Regions from separate parts of the Pseudomonas sp. P116 genome, predicted to be linked through region 1. Evidence: predicted binding sites of a transcription regulator. Region 1 holds the regulator's gene; each other region holds the start of a gene.
What was found. Region 1 encodes sigma-54, which starts transcription at its own class of promoters, with help from an activator protein. Its sites were predicted from a motif close to ANTGGCATNNANNTTGCTNT; they were not measured.

Region 1 (4,888 bases):
TTGCTGATCGGGTTTTGTCTGATGATGGTGATGGATACGGCGCTGGGTTGAAGATCAAAAGATCGCAGCCTGCGGCAGCTCCTACAGGAAACGCATTCCAATGTAGGAGCTGCCGCAGGCTGCGATCTTTTGATTTTGGCTGTCAGCCGCCTTCGTCGAAGTAGTTGTTGATCAACGCCACCAGCGCATCCAGCGCTTCCTGTTCCTGATGGCCTTCGGTACTCAGATAAATCTTTGTGCCCTTGCCAGCGGCCAACATCATCATTGCCATGATGCTTTTGCCATCAACCGTTGTTTCTGGTGTGCGGCCTACTCTGATCGTGCAGTCGGGATACTGACCGGCAACCCCGACAAACTTCGCCGACGCTCGGGCATGCAAACCCAGTTTGTTGATGATTTCGATTTCCAGAGCAGGCATCGCGGTGTGAATCCTTTAGGTGAGGTCGCGGTGGCGAACCTGGACGTTCTTCAGAGTTTTCTGCAGGGCCTGACCCAGGCGTTCGGTCAGGTAGACGGAGCGGTGGTGCCCGCCGGTGCAGCCAATGGCAACAGTAACGTAGGCGCGATTGCTCGCAGCGAAGCGGGGCAGCCATTTGTGCAGGTAGCTGAAAATGTCTTGGAACATTTCTTCAACCTCGGGCTGCGCTGCCAGGTATTCGGCCACCGGCTCATCGAGCCCCGATTGCGCACGCAGCTCTGGCTTCCAGTAAGGATTAGGCAGGCAGCGCACGTCAAACACCAAGTCCGCATCCACCGGCATGCCGCGTTTGAAGCCGAATGACTCAACCAGAAATGCCGTGCCCGGTTCCGGCTGACTCAGCAAGCGCAGCTTGATGGTGTCGCGCAACTGGTACAGGTTCAGATTGGTGGTATTGATCTTCAGATCGGCCAGATCGGCGATGGGTCCCAGCAGGGCTGTTTCATCCTGGATCGCCTCGGCCAGCGAACGATTGGCGTTGCTCAGCGGGTGGCGTCGACGGGTTTCCGAAAAACGCTTGAGCAGGGTTTCTTCGTCGGCATCCAGATACAACACATCGCACTGGATATGGCGGCTGCGCACTTCTTCAAGCAGTTCGGGAAAACGCGAGAGATGACTTGGCAGGTTGCGCGCATCGATCGACACCGCCACCAGCGGTTGCGCCAGTTCAGTGTGAATCAGCGCGCGCTCAGCCAGTTCCGGCAGCAAGCCTGCCGGCAGATTGTCGATGCAATAGTAACCGTTGTCCTCAAGAACATTGAGCGCGGTACTTTTACCCGAGCCGGAACGGCCACTGACGATGATCAAGCGCATGATTACTGCCCGCTCTGCTCGTCCACAACAACCTGGTACAAGGCTTCATTGCTTGAAGCGCTGCGCAGTTTATCGCGCACATCCTTGCGATCCAGCATGCTGGCGATCTGGCGGAGCAACTCCAGATGCGCATCGGTGGCAGCTTCGGGGACCAGCAGTACAAACAGCAGGTCAACCGGCGCACCATCAATGGCGTCGAAATCGATAGGGGCTTCAAGGTGCATCAGGGCACTGATCGGCGACTGGCAACCCTTGAGGCGACAGTGAGGAATGGCGATGCCGTTGCCAAAACCGGTAGAACCGAGTTTTTCACGGGCAATCAGAGCCTCGAAGACATCTTGCATCTCCAGATCCGGCACTTCACGGGCGATCAGGTTGGCAATCTGTTCGAGGGCTTTCTTTTTACTGCCGCCCGGCACGTTCACGAGGGAACGGCCGGGGGTCAGGATACTTTCAAGTCGGATCATGGGGTAGGGGGTTATCGACCGGTCGCGCCCTGGAGCAGGCTCTGGGTCTTTTCCTTATGCTTTTTGAGTTGTTTGTCCAGCTTGTCGGTCAAGGCGTCGATCGCGGCATACATATCGGTATGTTCTGCGTTGGCGACCACTTCACTGCCGGGTATATGCAAGGTGGCTTCGATTTTCTGCTTAAGCTTTTCGACGCACATCGTGACTTGCACGTTGGTGATCTTGTCGAAATGGCGCTCTAATCGTTGAAGTTTCTCATTGATGTAGTCGCGCAGAGGTTCGGTCACTTCCAGTTGGTGTCCACTGATGTTGACTTGCATACAGCTTCTCCTTCGTTGCCAGTGCATAAAGCGGCAGGCCGAAAAGCCTGCCACTGGAACGCTGTAACGTGGCTTACATCAACCGCTTGCGTTCGCTCGAAGGCGCGATCCCGAGGGATTCGCGGTACTTGGCGACGGTGCGGCGAGCCACCTGAATGCCTTGTGCCTCCAGTAAACCAGCGATCTTGCTGTCACTCAACGGCTTTTTCTGATTTTCCGCGGCAACCAGTTTTTTGATGATCGCGCGGATCGCCGTGGACGAGCATTCGCCGCCCTCGGAGGTGCTGACGTGGCTGGAGAAAAAGTATTTCAGTTCATAAATACCGCGTGGGGTATGCATGAATTTCTGCGTGGTCACCCGGGAAATGGTCGACTCGTGCATGCCAACCGCCTCGGCGATGTCATGCAACACCAGCGGCTTCATGGCTTCGTCGCCATATTCCAGAAAGCCGCGCTGATGCTCGACGATCTGGGTGGCCACTTTCATCAGGGTTTCGTTGCGGCTTTGCAGGCTCTTGATGAACCAGCGGGCTTCCTGCAACTGATTGCGCATGAACGTATTGTCGGCGCTGGTATCGGCGCGACGCACAAAGCCTGCGTACTGAGCGTTGACGCGCAGACGAGGTACCGACTCCTGATTCAGCTCGACCAGCCAGCGTTCATTGTCCTTGCGCACAATGACGTCCGGAACGACGTATTCGGCTTCCGTCGATTCGATCTGCGAGCCCGGCCGTGGATTGAGGCTCTGTACCAGTTCGATAACCTGGCGCAGCTCATCCTCCTTGAGCTTCATGCGGCGCATCAACTGGCTGTAATCGCGGCTGCCGAGCAAGTCGATGTAATCGCTGACCAGACGTTTCGCTTCAGCCAGCCAAGGCGTCTTGGCCGATAGCTGGCGCAATTGCAGCAGCAGGCATTCGCTGAGATTGCGCGCGCCGATGCCGGCGGGTTCAAACTGCTGGATGCGGTGCAGAACAGCTTCGATCTCGTCCAGTTCGATGTCCAGTTCCGGATCAAACGCTTCGAGAATCTCGTCGAGGGTTTCGTCCAGGTAGCCCTGATTGTTGATGCAATCGATCAGGGTCACGGCGATCAGTCGATCGGTGTCGGACATCGGTGCGAGATTCAGTTGCCAAAGCAGATGGCTTTGCAGGCTTTCGCCCACTGAAGTGCGCGTGGTGAAGTCCCACTCGTCATCATCGCTGCTCGGCAGGCTGCTGGCGCTGGTCTGGTAGACGTCTTCCCAGGCAGTGTCGACCGGTAGTTCGTTGGGGATGCGCTCGCTCCAGTCGCCTTCCTCGAGGTTATCCACCGTCGGGGCGGTTTCCTGATAGGAGGGTTCCTGGATATCGGTGTTGGGCTTCTGTTCGGCGTTGTCAGCCAGGGGGTCGGTGTTGTCGAAGTCTTCGCCTTCTTCCTGGCGTTCGAGCATCGGATTGGATTCCAGAGCCTCCTGAATTTCCTGTTGCAGGTCCAGGGTCGACAATTGGAGCAGACGGATAGCCTGTTGCAGCTGCGGTGTCATCGTCAGCTGCTGGCCCATTCTCAAGACTAGCGATGGTTTCATGGCAGGGGCTTAACACCTTATTCGCCGGCGCGATGCGCCATCCACTACAGGGCGCCGAAGCGCCAAACTTAAGCAAATTATATGCCTGAAACTGAAGTGTTTGCCTAGAGCGCTGTAACAATTAAAGCGTATTAAATTCTGCTTGAACCGATACAGCGCCCGGGCGGCTCACCGGGCACCTTTACGCTTACAGGCGGAACTCGTGGCCCAGATACACTTCCTTGACCAGGTCGTTGGCCAGGATGGTAGCGGAGTCACCTTCGGCGATCAGCTGACCGTCGTTGACGATGTAAGCGGTTTCGCAGATATCCAGCGTCTCGCGCACGTTGTGGTCGGTGATCAGAACACCGATGCCCTTGGCTTTGAGATGGTGGATGATTTGCTTGATGTCGCCGACCGAAATCGGATCGACACCGGCGAACGGTTCGTCGAGCAGGATGAATTTCGGCGCAGTCGCCAGCGCGCGGGCGATTTCCACCCGGCGGCGTTCACCACCGGACAGGCTCATGCCGAGGTTGTCGCGGATGTGGCTGATGTGGAATTCCTGCAGCAGGCTTTCCAGCTCCTTGCGACGACCGGCCTTGTCGAGTTCCTGACGGGTCTCGAGGATGGCCATGATGTTGTCGGCTACCGACAGTTTGCGGAAGATCGACGCTTCTTGCGGCAGATAGCCGATACCGGCCTTTGCACGACCGTGCATTGGCTGGTGGCTGACGTCCAGATCATCGATCAGCACACGGCCCTGATCAGCCTGAACCAGGCCGACGATCATGTAGAAGCACGTGGTCTTGCCGGCACCGTTGGGGCCGAGCAGGCCGACGATCTGACCGCTGTCGATCGACAGGCTGACGTCACGCACGACCTGGCGGCTTTTATAGGCCTTGGCCAGGTGCTGAGCTTTCAGAGTTGCCATTACTGGTTTTTCTCTTCGGTTTTCTTCTTCGGCTGGATCACCATGTCGATGCGCGGACGCGATTCGGTGACTTTGCTGCCGGTAGCGCGACCGGCGCTGGCCAGTTTCTTCACGGTGTCGTAGACGATTTTCTCGCCCTGGGTGGTGTTGTTGTCTTTATCGACAACCTTGGCCTTATCGATCAGGACGACGCGATTTTGCGCGGCGTGGTACTGAATCGTCACGCCCCAGCCCTGAACTGGCTTGGTGTCGCCGGCAGTCTGCAGTTGTTCGAAGTAGGCGAGGTTGCCGACCGACGTCACAACGTCGATATCACCGGTCGAGGTGCGG
Region 2 (4,888 bases), on a different contig from region 1:
TACCCAGAATCAAGCCATCTGAATAATGGTCTGCATAATCGTGCTCTGAGTCGAAATCGTTTTCGCGTTCGCCTGATAGTTCGATTGACCCTTGATCAGATCAACCAGCTCATTGGTCAGGTTAACGTTCGACTCTTCCAGCGAGTTGGACTGAATGGAACCCAGAGTACCGGTTTCCGGAGCGTCGTAACCCGGGATACCCGAAGCAAAGGTTTCTTTCCAGCTAGTACCACCAACAGCCTGCAGACCCTGCTCGTTGGTGAAGCTGGCCAGCGCAACCTGGCCGATGGCCTTGTTCTGATTGTTGCTGAAGTTGGCGAACAGAGTACCAGTGCCGTCGATGGTCAGGTTTGTGATCTGGCCAGTGGCGTAACCATCCTGAGTCGGAATCGTACGCGAGTTGTCCGCGTTGTACTGGGTAGTCTTGGCCATCGAAATGGTCACACCAGCCGGGTTGGCAGCTGCGCCGTTGGGCGTAAAGACACCGTTGGTCACCGTGCCCGGCCTCCAGCTTTTCAGCGTCAGGTCGCTGCTGATGATCGGATCGGCCGGATCTGCCGGGTTTGGTGTGCTGACCTGAGTCAACTTGCCTGCAGAGTCAAAGGTCAGGGTCGATGCCACTGGCGGAGTGGTTTTTGGATCGCTACCCGTTGCATCCGGGTTACGACCGTCAACCAACGTGTATACCTTCCAGGTGTTTTCGCCCGTCTTCACCACATACTGATCCATGTCGTGTTTGTTGCCCTGCGTATCATAGATCGGGGTGCTGAACGACTTGGTGTAGGTCTCGACCTTGGACGGATCGAATATGACGGCGTTGGCGCCAGTATCAACGATCACGGGGGACGAAGAGTTCAGGTTGATGCTCGATCCCACGGCCGAAGTCGACTTCGGTGCCAGGTTCGAGGTGTCGATTTTCAGGTCGGTCAACACACCGTTGATGACCTTGCCGTTGGCATCCACGCCGTAACCTTGCAGGCGCGAGGTGTAATCGGTGTTGGTGATGAAACCGGCGTCATCGACCTTGAATGTACCGGCACGGGTATAGGAGATCGAGCCGTTATTGCTCATGGTGAAGAAACCCGAGCCGTTGATGCCCATGTCCAACACGTTGCCGGTGTTGCTGATGTCACCCTGGGTGAACTGCTGCGAAACGTTGGCCAGGCGCACACCGTTACCGATGACCTTGCTGCCGGTGCCCAGTTTGGTCGCCGAGTAGACGTCTTCAAACTCTGCACGGGAAGATTTGAAACCGGCAGTCGCGACGTTGGCGATGTTGTTGCCGGTCACGTCCAGTTGTTTGTTGGCTGCATAGAGACCGCTAAGGCCGATATTGAAAGACATATTCCACTCCTTTGTGCCGGTTAGTCGGCTCTATATACCAATGGTTTGTACTTTGGACAGGGCGACGCTGCCCTTGCCGGCCAGGTTGAGCATCAGCTCGCCGCCGGTCTGGCTGATCGTCACGCTGTTGACGGTGGCCGGCAGGTAAGTTGCCAGGTCCGTCGCGGCGCCGTTGATCGGTGCGTTGGCCTTGAAGGTGTAAGTACCGACGGGCACCACGGTGCCGCTGGTGTCCTTGCCATCCCACGTGAAACTGGCGGCGCCAGCGGCGCGGCTACCCAGGTCGATGGTGCGAACCGTTTTGCCGTCCTTGTCGGTGATCGTCACGGTGCCTTCCGCGATGGACGATGGCACGGTTACCGAACCAGTCATGCCTTTGGTCGGGTCGTCGAGCTGTGCGGTATTGGTCTGCACAATCACGTTGCGGCCAACCAGAGACGACGCCTGCAACGCTTGCGACGAGTTGTAGTTGCCGGCCAGCCCGCTAACGGTGCTGTTGAGCGTGGTAATGCCTTCCAGGCTGCTGAACTGCGCCAACTGCGCAACGAATGCGCTGTTGTCCTGCGGATCGAGCGGGTTCTGGTTTTTCAGCTGGGTGACCAGCAGCTGCAGGAACGCATCCTTGCCCAGGGCTTGACCGCCGGTGGCGCTGTTGGTGGCCGAAGCAATGCCACCAGTGGTCGAACTGGTGCTCTTCGAAGAGTTCGCCAGGATGTCGTTCATGCTGAGGCCGCTGGTGGTATCGGTAACGCTCATGACAGTCGCCCCTTATTACTGACCGAGGGTCAGTACCTTCTGCATCATGGTTTTGGCGGTGTTCATCATTTCGGCGTTGGTCTGGAAGGACCGGCTCGCGGAGATCATGTCAGCCATCTCTTCCACCACGTTGACGTTCGGGTAGTAGACGTAGCCCTTGCCATCGGCAGCCGGATGGTTCGGCTCGTAGCGCGCTTCGAGGTTGCTCTGGTCTTCGACCACGCCGAGCACCTGCACACCTTGACCCGCAGCGTCCTGGTTCTGGAACAGCGAGTTGCTGCCGCCGCTCTGGCCGCCCTGGAACATGGTGGCGAATACCGGGTGACGGGCGCGATAGGTCTGGTCGATGCTCGACGAGACGGTTTCGGCGTTGGCGATGTTCGATGCCACGGTGTTCAGACGCGTGGTTTGTGCGCTCATGCCGCTGCCGGCAATGTTGAAAACGCTGGACAGGGACATGGATTACTCTCCGCGCAGGGCTGAAACCAGCCCTTTGAATTTGCTGTTGAGCAGGGTGAAGCTGGCCTGGAAGCCCACGGCGTTTTCCGCGTAGTTGGACTGCTCAATCTGGGCGTCAACAGTGTTCTGGTCGATCGACGGTTGCATCGGCGTGCGATACAGCAACGATTCGTCACCATTGCCCAAACCTTCAGCTTCGATGTGACGGCTGTTGGTCATGTTCAGGGCGAAGTGGCCACCGCTTTTGGTTTTCTCGGTCTGTGCTTCCAGCACTTTGGAGAAGTCCAGATCCCGAGCCTTGTAGTTCGGGGTATCGGCGTTGGTGATGTTATTGGCCAGCACTTCAGCGCGCTGGGCGCGGAAGCCCAGAGCCTTTTCGTGAATGCCGAGCGCTTTATCGAAGCTGATGCTCATGTCGGGAACCTTCAGGTGACCGGTTTTTCGTAACTGAGCTTTAGCAAGTGGCGTGCCAATGCAAGAAACACCCGTAAACCGGGGCCTTGCGGGCTATCGGCAATGCGGCAATGCCAGAAAAGCGGCAACCGCTTTCCGCCAGATGCCGCTTTTCTGCCGCTTGCCCCTGCCTTTACCGAATACCCCGGAACTGGTCTCAATCTGTAGGAGCTGCCGAAGGCTGCGATCTTTTGACTTTGTTTTTTAGAAACAAGATCAAAAGATCGCAGCCTTCGGCAGCTCCTACAGGGAATTGGCGCCTGGGAGATTATTCGGCACAAAAAACGGGAGCCCCTGAGGACTCCCGTTCTTGTGACGCCGATGTCAGTTACTTCGCCTGGTAAATGATCCCCGGGCTGCACTGAACCATCTGGTAATGGTCCGGCAAACCGTTCAGCGCTTCGGAAGCACCGAGGAACAGATAACCGCCCGGCTTCAACGTGCTGTGGATGCGCAACAGAATGTCTTTCTTCACTTCAGCCGAGAAGTAGATCAACACGTTGCGGCAGAACACGATGTCGAACTTGCCCAGCGCTGCATAGCTGTCGAGCAAGTTGAACGAGCGGAATTCCACCCGGTTCTTGATCGGCGCCTTGACGGCCCAGCGACCCGGCCCTTTCGGGTCGAAGTAACGTTGCAAGCGATCAGGCGACAAGCCACGACCGATTGCCAGGCTGTCGTACTCGCCGGTCTTGCAGTTGTTCAACATGAGACCAGACAGATCCGTGGCAACGATCTGCACGCCCATCTTCAACTGGCCGAGATTGCTGCGCTCGAACTCGTCGATCGACATCGACAGCGAGTACGGTTCCTGACCCGAGGAACACGCCGCCGACCAGATCCGCAGACGCTGGTTGGGAGCGGCCTTGATGGCTTCGGGCAGCACCTTGTTCTTCAAGACTTCAAACGGATAGGTGTCACGAAACCACAGGGTTTCGTTGGTCGTCATGGCATCGACCACCTGCTCGCGCAAACCGCTGCGCGGCTGGGTCTGGATGCGCTGAACCAGCTCACCCAGGGACTTGATGCCTTGCACTTCCATCAGTTTGTTGAGACGGCTCGAGACCAGGTATTGCTTGTTTTCACCGAGCAAAATGCCACAGGCTTTTTCCAGGAACACCCGGAACTGTTCGAAATCCAAATTACCCGTAGACAATGATGCCGCCTCTTAAATCGTGTTGACCGCCAGGGGCAGAAGGCCCCTAGCTGATATCTGCTGCTTTGATCCGGTCGACTACCCGGGATGCCAGGTCATCAGGACGGAATTTGGCCAGAAAGTCATCGGCACCGACTTTCTTGACCATCGCCTGATTGAACACTCCCGACAACGAAGTATGCAGGATGATATGAAGCTTTTGCATGCGTGGGTCGCTGCGGATTTCCGCCGTCAGGGTGTACCCGTCCATCTCCGGCATCTCGATGTCGGAGATCATCATCAGGAACTCTTCTTCCGGCTTCTTGCCCTCGTCGACCAGCTTGCGCAGGTAATCCAGCGCCTGCTTGCCGTCGTTCAACGCCACGACTTCCACGCCAACCGTCTGCAGACACCGCGAGACCTGCTTGCGTGCCACCGACGAGTCATCGACTGTCAGCACCCGCAGCGACAACGCTTTGGTCTGGGTCTCGACATCGACCACGCCGACCGAAATCGCTTCCGGCGTCGGTGCGACTTCCGCCAGCACTTTCTCGACGTCGATGATTTCGACTAACTGATTGTCCACCCGAGTCACAGCGGTCAGATAATGATCGCGACCCGTGCCCTTGGGCGGCGGATGAATCTCTTCCCAGTTCATGTTGACGATGCGCTCCACCGAGCGGACCAGGAAACCCTGGGTCTTGGTGTTGTACTCCGTGATGATCACGAACGGGTTGTTCT
Region 3 (4,888 bases), on a different contig from region 1:
ACGAGCTGCAAGTGGTGCTGGTCTACGGCAACGACGTGCCACGAGTCCTCGAGTTGTGCGCGCAAGTCGGCATTGCCGCTGCGCCTTCTCTGGAAGCCTTGAAGGTCGCCGTTCACGTCTGAGCACAATAAAAGGGAACCCTGCACGCGACCGTCTATCCTAAAAGTGCATGCCACTATTCTGGAGCGACACCATGGGTTCCACGTTCAACGGTCTGATTGGCCTGATCATTCTTGCCCTCGATATCTGGGCCATCATCAATGTGCTGAAAAGCGGCGTCTCCACCGGGATGAAAATCGTCTGGGTGCTGCTGATCATCCTCCTGCCAGTGCTGGGCCTGATCATCTGGGCAATTGCCGGGCCACGGGGCAGCGTGCGGATCTGACGCACTACCCTGTAGGAGCTGTCGAAGGCTGCGATCTTTTGATGTTGTTTTTTAAAATCAGGATCAAAAGATCGCAGCGTTCGGCAGCTCCTACAGGTGCTTGTGTTCAGCCGATGAAGTGAGGTTCGACCTGTCATCTTCGGCAACGTAGAATGCGCGCCTTTCCCGGGCAATCGTCTCCACGAGCAACGCCCGTGCATTCATCGGAGCACTTGACCATGACCGTCACCAAAACCAGCGAGTACCTGGAAACCCTCTACGAAGGTTACGGCCAGCGTTTTCGCATGGAAAAACTGCTGCATGAAGTGCGCACCGAACACCAGCACCTGGTGATCTTCCAGAACCCGCGCATGGGCCGGGTGATGGCACTGGACGGCGTGATCCAGACCACCGAAGCCGATGAATTCATCTACCACGAAATGCTCACCCACGTACCGATCCTCGCCCATGGCGCCGCCAAGCGCGTGCTGATCATCGGTGGTGGTGACGGTGGCATGCTGCGGGAAGTGACCAAGCATGCGGGCGTCGAGCACATCACCATGGTCGAGATCGATGGCACCGTGGTCGAGATGTGTAAAGAGTTTCTGCCGGAGCATTCCAAGGGCGCCTACGACGATCCACGGCTGAATCTGGTGATTGATGACGGGATGCGCTTCGTCGCCACGACCACCGAGAAATTCGACGTGATCATTTCCGACTCCACCGATCCTATCGGCCCGGGCGAAGTGCTGTTCTCGGAAAACTTCTATCAGGCCTGCCATCGCTGCCTGAACGAAGGCGGCATCCTCGTGACCCAGAACGGCACGCCGTTCATGCAGATCGATGAAGTCAAAACCACCGCCGGTCGCCTGCGCAGCCTGTTCCCGGACTGGCATTTCTATCAAGCGGCGGTGCCGACCTACATCGGCGGTTCGATGACCTTCGCCTGGGGCTCGACCAACCCGGCATACCGCAAGCTGAGCCGTGAAACCCTGCAACAGCGTTTCATCGGCAGCAGCATCGTCACCCGCTACTACAACCCGGAAATCCACATCGGCGCGTTTGCAATGCCGCAGTACGTATTGCAGGCGATCAACAAGCCAAGCAACGACTAAACATCATGGTGCGCCTGTAGGAGCTGCCGCAGGCTGCGATCTTTTGATCTTGTTTCTGAAAGTCAAAAGATCGCAGCCTGCGGCAGCTCCGACAGTAAATTTTTTATTTTCATCCTCGCGCGCTGCATTCCTTTTGAACGATCAATCCCGCCAAAAGTCGAGATAGAGGTAAGCCCATTTGCGGGTTTGATCGAGGAGGCACCGATGCAAAAGTGGAAAGTCACTTTCGTGGACGATCATGGTGAAGTTGTCGATGAGGTGTTCGAGCGTGCGGAATGCCCAAGCGATGACGAAGCCGCTCGACTGATCAAGGCGCGGCTCCTGCCCGTTGCTGCCGAACTGGATCTGAACGATCTGGAAGGGCGCACCGCCGATGCCGGCGTGAAAAACCTGAAAACCCAGAACGCCATCGAAATCCGCAGCATCACTCCAATCTGAATACTTCCTGTCACTTGAAGCACCAGGCCTTGGCAGCGGCTCTATCTTGGGGCTACTCTGCAAGCGAGATCAGCGAATGGATCGCTAAGGTCTGGTCTTGTCAGCTACATGCTTGTTTCCCGCAGCAACCACGTTGCAGTAGTACTTTGGCCAGTAAGGCCCGGGGCGGGAATACGGAAAGTCTATCCATCTATCCGAGGGGGACGATTCATGAGCACAGCCTATCAAGAAGACATCAGCAGCAATGTTCTGCGCCGCATGAAAGAAGGCGGTTTCGATTTTTCCCGATTCCATCCCATCGAGTTCTACGCGATTTTCCCGGACGAGGAGCGGGCGCGCAGGGCAGCAGGAAAATTTCGCGGTGAATCCATCAATGCCCAGGTCAGCGCGCGCGACGACGGCGCGTGGTCTCTGGAATTAAGCAAAGTGATGTACGCAACCTATGACGATATTGGCGATTTCGAGCAGGGCTTTTCTGCCGTGGTCGAGCCGTTGGGCGGCATCATCGAGGGCTGGGGCGTGAAGCAGGAGGTGCGCAGTCGCTACCGTCTGAACTGATCTCTTGAAATAAATAACTGTTCAGCAACGGCTGACCTTTAGGTCGGCCGTTTTCGTTTCTGAAAATCAAAAGATCGCAACCTTCGGCAGCGCCTACCCCAATCACCTATAGGGGCTGCCGAAGGCTGCGATCTTTTGCTTTTGCTTTCAAAACGTTTCAAGCAGGCAAAAAAAAGCCACCGCAGAGGGTGGCTAAAAGGGAAGACCGATAAGGAGAGGAAACCGGTCAGGGTCAAGGCTTTGCGGGCTGCGTTGGCAGTGCGGATCAGTGGGGCTGAAGAATTCTGCGTAGAAGTTTTTTCAGCGAATGCGCGGATTATCCGCAGCCAGCCGCAAGCAGTGAAATCAACTCTGACTATGCTGGTGATAGGCGATGCAGTGCGTCGCAATGAAGCGGGGGCGATCAGGTGGGGGCATTTGCCGCACAGGAATGGTGCGGTGCCTGCGACGTGAATATCCAACCAATTGATATCAAAGCGTTTATGCCGATGGCACGGGCCTTGCGAAGGCCTGTAGGTCCGGGTGACAAGGAGTACGGCATGATCCGCACCTATTTTGATGAGATGTACGATGCCGGCGGCCAGGTTCGCCCGCATTACCGGGAATTTGCCCGTTGGCTGGCCGATACGCCTGATGAGCTGCTGGCGCAACGTCGACGCGAGGCCGATCTGCTGTTCCATCGCGCCGGGATTACTTTCACGCTCTATGGGGACGAGCAGGGCACAGAGCGCCTGATTCCTTTCGACACCATTCCGCGCAGCATTCCCGCCAGTGAATGGCGGATCGTCGAGCGCGGCTGCATCCAGCGGGTCAAGGCGTTGAACATGTTCCTCGCCGACCTCTATCACGAGCAACGCATCATCAAGGCCGGGATCATTCCCGCCGAACAGGTGCTGGCCAACGAGCAGTATCAGTTGGCGATGCAGGGTCTGGATCTGCACCGCGATATCTACTCGCATATTTCTGGCGTCGATCTGGTCCGTGATGGCGACGGCACCTATTACGTGCTCGAAGACAACCTGCGCACTCCGAGCGGCGTGAGCTACATGCTCGAAGACCGCAAAATGATGATGCGCCTGTTCCCGGAATTGTTCGCCGCCCAGCGCATTGCGCCGATCGACCATTATCCGAACCTGTTGCTCGACACCCTGAAAAGCTCCAGCCCGATCGATAATCCAAGCGTGGTGGTATTGACGCCCGGCCGCTTCAACAGCGCGTTCTTCGAGCATGCGTTTCTGGCGCGGGAGATGGGTGTTGAACTGGTGGAAGGCGCGGACCTGTTCGTGCGTGACGACAAGGTCTTCATGCGCACCACCGACGGCCCGAAAGCCGTGGACGTGATCTACCGCCGCCTCGACGATGCGTTTCTTGATCCGCTGGCGTTCAATCCGGATTCGATGCTCGGCGTGCCGGGGCTGCTGTCGTCATACCGCTCCGGCAATGTAGTGCTGGCCAACGCGATCGGTACCGGCGTGGCGGATGACAAATCGGTCTATCCGTTTGTCACCGACATGATCCGCTTCTATCTCGATGAAGAACCGATCCTGAAAAACGTGCCGACCTGGCAATGCCGCAACCCGTCTGAACTCTCCCACGTGCTGGCCAATCTTCCAGATCTGGTGGTCAAGGAAACCCAGGGCTCCGGCGGTTACGGGATGTTGGTGGGGCCGGCGTCGACGAAGGCGGAAATTGATGCCTTTCGCGAGCGGATCAAAGCCAAACCTCACGCGTATATCGCACAACCGACGCTGTCACTGTCGACCTGCCCGACCTTTGTCGAAAACGGCATTGCGCCACGCCATATCGACTTGCGCCCGTTTGTCTTGTCGGGGCGCGAAACCCGGGTCGTACCCGGTGGTTTGACCCGTGTCGCGCTGCGTGAAGGCTCTCTGGTGGTGAATTCCTCCCAGGGCGGCGGAACCAAGGACACCTGGGTGGTCGAGGATTGAAGGAAGCTTGCCATGTTAAGTAGAACTGCCTCGGATCTGTATTGGATGTCGCGTTACCTGGAGCGGGCGGAAAACCTCGCACGGATGCTCGACATCAGTTACTCGCTGTCGCTGATGCCGCAGGACGGTCGCGGCGACGGCTTGCACGAGCTGGCGATGCCGTTGCTGATCACCGGCACGCTTGACGATTATCTGGAGCGTCACGGCGCGCTGCATGCCGAACGTCTGCTGCACTTCTTCGCCCTTGATGCGGCCAATCCGGCGAGCATCTACAGCTGCCTCGGCGCGGCGCGGGCCAGTGCTCATGCGGTGCGTGGGCGCATCACCGCTGACATGTGGGAAAACATCAACGCCACGTGGCTGGAGATTCGCGGGATCGCCGAGCAGGGTCTCAGCCGCTACGGCATGAGCCGTTTCTGCGAGTGGATCAAGGAGCGTTCGCACCTGTTTCGCGGTGCGTCCTA
Region 4 (4,888 bases), on a different contig from region 1:
TGGCCCGACTTGACGGTGTCGTAGCGATCGAAGATCGAGGTCAGGATGCCAGCACCGTTGGTCAGGGTCAGGAACTGGTTACGGAAACCAATCAGACCACGAGCAGGGATGTTGTATTCCAGACGCACACGGCCTTTGCCATCCGGCACCATGTTGCTCAGGTCGCCCTTACGCAGGCCCATCTCTTCCATCACTTTGCCCTGAGCTTCTTCAGGGATGTCGATGGTCACGTTTTCGAACGGCTCTTGCTTGACGCCGTCTACTTCACGAATGATCACTTCAGGACGGCCCAGGGCCAGTTCGAAGCCTTCGCGACGCATGGTTTCGATCAGTACCGAGAGGTGCAGCTCACCACGGCCGGAAACCTTGAACTTGTCAGCGGTGTCGCCTTCTTCAACGCGCAGAGCAACGTTGTACAGCAGCTCTTTGTCCAGACGGTCCTTGATGTTACGGGACGTCACGAACTTGCCTTCTTTACCGCAGAATGGCGAGTCGTTTACCTGGAAGGTCATCGAAACGGTTGGCTCGTCAACGGTCAGAGGCTTCATCGCCTCGACAGTGTCCGGGTGGCACAGGGTGTCGGAGATGAACAGCGAGTCCATACCGCTGACGCAAACGATGTCGCCTGCGAAAGCTTCTTCAACGTCGATACGGTGCAGACCGTGGTGACCCATCAGCTTCAGGATACGACCGTTACGCTTCTTGCCGTCGGCACCGATAGCAACAACCGGAGTGTTCGGCTTGACGCTACCACGAGCGATACGGCCAACGCCGATAACACCCAGGAAGCTGTTGTAGTCCAGTGCCGAGATTTGCATCTGGAACGGACCTTCACGGTCGACTTTAGGAGCCGGAACGTGATCGACAACCGCTTGGTACAGCGGGGTCATGTCTTCAGCCATGTCGGTGTGATCCAGACCGGCAATGCCGTTCAGGGCCGAGGCGTAAACAACCTGGAAGTCCAGTTGTTCTTCGGTAGCACCGAGGTTGTCGAACAGGTCGAAGATCTGGTCCAGAACCCAGTCCGGACGCGCGCCTGGACGGTCAACCTTGTTGATGACCACGATCGGACGCAGGCCGGCTTCGAAAGCCTTCTTGGTCACGAAACGGGTTTGCGGCATAGGGCCGTCTTGAGCGTCAACCAGCAGCAGAACGGAGTCAACCATCGACATTACACGTTCAACTTCGCCGCCGAAGTCGGCGTGGCCCGGGGTGTCCACGATGTTGATGTGGTAGCCGTTCCAGTTGATGGCGGTGTTTTTCGCCAGAATGGTAATACCGCGCTCTTTTTCCTGGTCGTTGGAGTCCATCACGCGCTCGTCGTTGAGCTCGTTGCGCTCCAGAGTGCCGGATTGACGCAGGAGTTTGTCTACCAGGGTGGTTTTACCATGGTCAACGTGGGCAATGATGGCGATGTTGCGTAGATTTTCGATCACTTGTGTATCTCGATCAGAGGATTCGGTTTGCTGACAAGTCTTGGCAGCGATTAGCAGTAGTGTCCGGCATGGCCGTTACAGCTTGACGGCGGTGTCGGGGGGCCGGTGACGCAGGCCACAGGCAAACAGCCCCGGGCACTTAGCTCGGTCGATAAACGCGCACATTGGCATGCCCCTCACTGAGCAAATGGTGGGCATGCAGGCGACTCATCACGCCTTTGTCGCAATACAGCAGGTACTGGCGAGTAGGGTCCAGTTCCTTGAAACGTGCGTTCACTGCATAGAACGGCATCGTCTGTACCTCTATGCCGGCAAGCTCCAGCGGTTCGTCTTCAGCGGCATCCGGGTGACGGATGTCGATGACGATCTGACCGGCCAGTGCTTCGCCGACTTCTTCAATTTGCAAATCCTGGCCCAATTCATCGATCACTCGATCAATGGCGACCAGTTTGGCGTTGGCGAGCGCACGCTCGAGCACCGCCATGTCGAATTCTTTCTCTTCGTGTTCAACGCGGCCACGCTTGGCGGCGGTCTTCGGATTGACCGAGATGACCCCGCAGTACTCCGGCATGTGCCGGGCAAAATCGGCAGTGCCGATTTCGTTGGCCGTGTCGATGATGTCCTGTTTGTGCGCGACGATCAGCGGGCGCAGGACCAGCTTGTCGGTCACGCAGTCGATCACCGACAGGTTCGGCAGCGTCTGGCTCGATACCTGGGAGATCGCTTCGCCGGTAACCAGCGCATCGATGCTCAGGCGGTCGGCGATGACAGAGGACGCGCGCAACATCATACGCTTCAATACGACGCCCATATGACTGTTATCGACTTTGCCGAGAATTTCGCCCAACACTTCTTCGAACGGCACACTGACAAATAGCACGCGTTGCGAGCTGCCGTACTTCTTCCAGATGAAGTGCGCGACTTCCATCACGCCCAATTCGTGGGCACGACCGCCCAGATTGAAGAAGCAGAAGTGCGCCATCAGGCCGCGGCGCATGATCTGGTAGGCCGCAACGGTGGAGTCAAAGCCGCCGGACATCAATACCAGCGTCTGCTCCAAAGCGCCGAGCGGGTAACCGCCGATGCCGTTGTGCTGGCTGTGAATGACAAACAACCGTTTGTCGCGAACTTCGATACGGACTTCGATTTCCGGCTTTTTCAGGTCGATTCCGGCGGCGCCGCACTCACGACGCAACTTGCTGCCGACGTATTTTTCGACGTCCATCGAGCTGAACGCGTGCTTGCCCGCACGCTTGCAGCGCACCGAGAAAATCTTCCCGGCCAAGGCCGCGCCGTAGTGTTCCTTGCACTTTTCGGTGATGTCGTCGAAGTCGCCCAGCGGGTACTCGTCGATCTGCAAAAAGTGCGCGATGCCCGGCATGCACATCAGGCGTTCGCCCATCTCTTTCAGGGCTTTGGCGTCGGTAACGCGGGTTTCCAGCTCGAGGTTGTCCCACACACCGTTCACCACCACAGCCGGGTCCAGATCGCGGAGCACGGCGCGGATGTTTTTGGCCAACTGGCGGATAAATTTCGTCCGGACAGGTCGACTCTTGATGGTGATCTCGGGGAAGACTTTTACGATTAGTTTCATGAAAACAGCGCGCGCAGGGCCAGCCGAAAAAGGGGGGCGCGGATTATAGCGGAAATTGCTCAAGGTTTAACCAGTTAATATGCAGAAGGTTTCGCACGCACCAAAACGGGTCATTTTGAGATTAAGACGCTACATTAGAGGGCGATAATTTCTGCATCAGGGCGCTTTGCACTTTAATAAGCGTGAATTTGGGGCAAAAAACCCATGCTGGGGCACTGGCATGCAATTTGCTCCCTTGTGAGGCAGGTTGCCTTGGCAGAGTATTCGCGCCGGCATCACCACTATTAAGGGCATCCACTACCCGCCCTAATTCACCCGGAGGACACTATGTCGAAGTCGGTTCAACTCATCAAAGATCATGACGTCAAGTGGATTGATCTGCGCTTCACGGACACCAAAGGCACTCAGCACCACGTGACCATGCCGGCTCGCGATGCGCTGGAAGACGACTTCTTCGAAGTCGGCAAGATGTTCGACGGTTCCTCCATCGCTGGCTGGAAAGGCATCGAAGCCTCCGACATGATCCTGCTGCCGGACGACGAAACTGCCGTGCTCGACCCGTTCACCGAAGACGCCACCCTGATCCTGGTGTGCGACATCATCGAACCGTCGACCATGCAAGGTTACGATCGCGACCCGCGCGCCATTGCTCACCGCGCCGAGGAATACCTGAAGACCACCGGTATCGGTGACACCGTCTTCGCCGGCCCAGAGCCAGAATTCTTCATCTTCGACGAAGTGAAATTCAAGTCGGACATCTCCGGCTCGATGTTCAAGATCTACTCCGAACAAGGTTCGTGGATGTCCGACCAGGACATCGAAGGCGGCAACAAGGGTCACCGTCCAGGCGTCAAAGGCGGCTACTTCCCGGTTCCGCCGTTCGACCACGACCACGAAATCCGTACTGCCATGTGCAACGCACTGGAAGAAATGGGCCAGACCGTTGAAGTTCACCACCACGAAGTGGCGACTGCCGGTCAGAACGAAATCGGTGTCAAGTTCAACACCCTGGTGAAGAAAGCTGACGAAGTTCAGACTCTGAAATACGTTGTACACAACGTTGCCGACGCTTACGGCCGCACCGCTACCTTCATGCCGAAGCCGCTGTACGGCGACAACGGTTCGGGTATGCACGTACACATGTCCATCTCCAAAGATGGCAAGAACACCTTCGCTGGCGAAGGCTATGCCGGCCTGTCCGAAACCGCTCTGTACTTCATCGGCGGTATCATCAAGCACGGTAAGGCACTGAACGGCTTCACCAACCCGGCCACCAACTCCTACAAGCGTCTGGTGCCAGGCTTCGAAGCGCCGGTAATGCTGGCCTACTCGGCTCGCAACCGTTCCGCCTCGATCCGTATTCCTTACGTCAACAGCCCTAAAGGCCGTCGTATCGAAGCACGTTTCCCGGACCCGGCTGCCAACCCGTACCTGGCTTTCGCAGCACTGCTGATGGCCGGCCTGGACGGTATCCAGAACAAGATCCACCCAGGCGATGCTGCCGACAAAAACCTGTACGACCTGCCGCCTGAAGAGGCGAAAGAGATCCCACAAGTTTGCGGCAGCCTGAAAGAAGCCCTGGAAGAGCTGGACAAGGGCCGTGCGTTCCTGACCAAGGGCGGCGTGTTCTCCGACGACTTCATCGACGCGTACATCGCGCTGAAATCCGAAGAAGAAATCAAGGTCCGCACCTTCGTACACCCACTGGAATATGAGCTGTACTACAGCTGCTGATCCGGTAGCGCCGCGCTACGCGGCGTGACAAAAAGAGGCCTCCTTCGGGAGGCCTTTTTTGTGCGCGCTCATCCATGGATAATCCGCCGCCTCTGCGCCGCGACTGGCGCCTTGACGAAGGGAT

Region 2: flgB (flagellar basal body rod protein FlgB) is a predicted target of sigma-54. The motif match lies at 3,014-3,033, and genes of this name have one in related genera.
Region 3: ICA15_RS02845 (circularly permuted type 2 ATP-grasp protein) is a predicted target of sigma-54. The motif match lies at 2,963-2,982, and genes of this name have one in related genera.
Region 4: glnA (glutamate--ammonia ligase) is a predicted target of sigma-54. The motif match lies at 3,245-3,264, and genes of this name have one in related genera.

Annotation. Positions count from the first base shown of each region.
Region 1 is NZ_JACVHB010000006.1:199,943-204,830, forward strand. It holds gene ICA15_RS21015 (ZIP family metal transporter) at 1-51, shown strand, start outside; gene ICA15_RS21020 (HPr family phosphocarrier protein) at 143-418, opposite strand; gene rapZ (RNase adapter RapZ) at 434-1,291, opposite strand; gene ptsN (PTS IIA-like nitrogen regulatory protein PtsN) at 1,294-1,758, opposite strand; gene hpf (ribosome hibernation-promoting factor, HPF/YfiA family) at 1,770-2,078, opposite strand; gene ICA15_RS21040 (RNA polymerase factor sigma-54) at 2,152-3,645, opposite strand; gene lptB (LPS export ABC transporter ATP-binding protein) at 3,833-4,558, opposite strand; gene lptA (lipopolysaccharide transport periplasmic protein LptA) at 4,558-4,888, opposite strand, start outside.
Region 2 is NZ_JACVHB010000004.1:209,732-214,619, reverse strand. It holds gene flgE (flagellar hook protein FlgE) at 10-1,344, opposite strand; gene flgD (flagellar hook assembly protein FlgD) at 1,375-2,100, opposite strand; gene flgC (flagellar basal body rod protein FlgC) at 2,116-2,559, opposite strand; gene flgB (flagellar basal body rod protein FlgB) at 2,563-2,973, opposite strand; gene cheR (protein-glutamate O-methyltransferase CheR) at 3,341-4,168, opposite strand; gene ICA15_RS15285 (chemotaxis protein CheV) at 4,215-4,888, opposite strand, start outside.
Region 3 is NZ_JACVHB010000001.1:561,600-566,487, reverse strand. It holds gene ICA15_RS02870 (hypothetical protein) at 1-122, shown strand, start outside; gene ICA15_RS02865 (PLDc N-terminal domain-containing protein) at 194-385, shown strand; gene speE (polyamine aminopropyltransferase) at 604-1,479, shown strand; gene ICA15_RS02855 (hypothetical protein) at 1,684-1,917, shown strand; gene ICA15_RS02850 (ribonuclease E inhibitor RraB) at 2,128-2,475, shown strand; gene ICA15_RS02845 (circularly permuted type 2 ATP-grasp protein) at 3,015-4,424, shown strand; gene ICA15_RS02840 (alpha-E domain-containing protein) at 4,437-4,888, shown strand, end outside.
Region 4 is NZ_JACVHB010000005.1:408,520-413,407, forward strand. It holds gene typA (translational GTPase TypA) at 1-1,436, opposite strand, end outside; gene thiI (tRNA uracil 4-sulfurtransferase ThiI) at 1,576-3,030, opposite strand; gene glnA (glutamate--ammonia ligase) at 3,358-4,764, shown strand.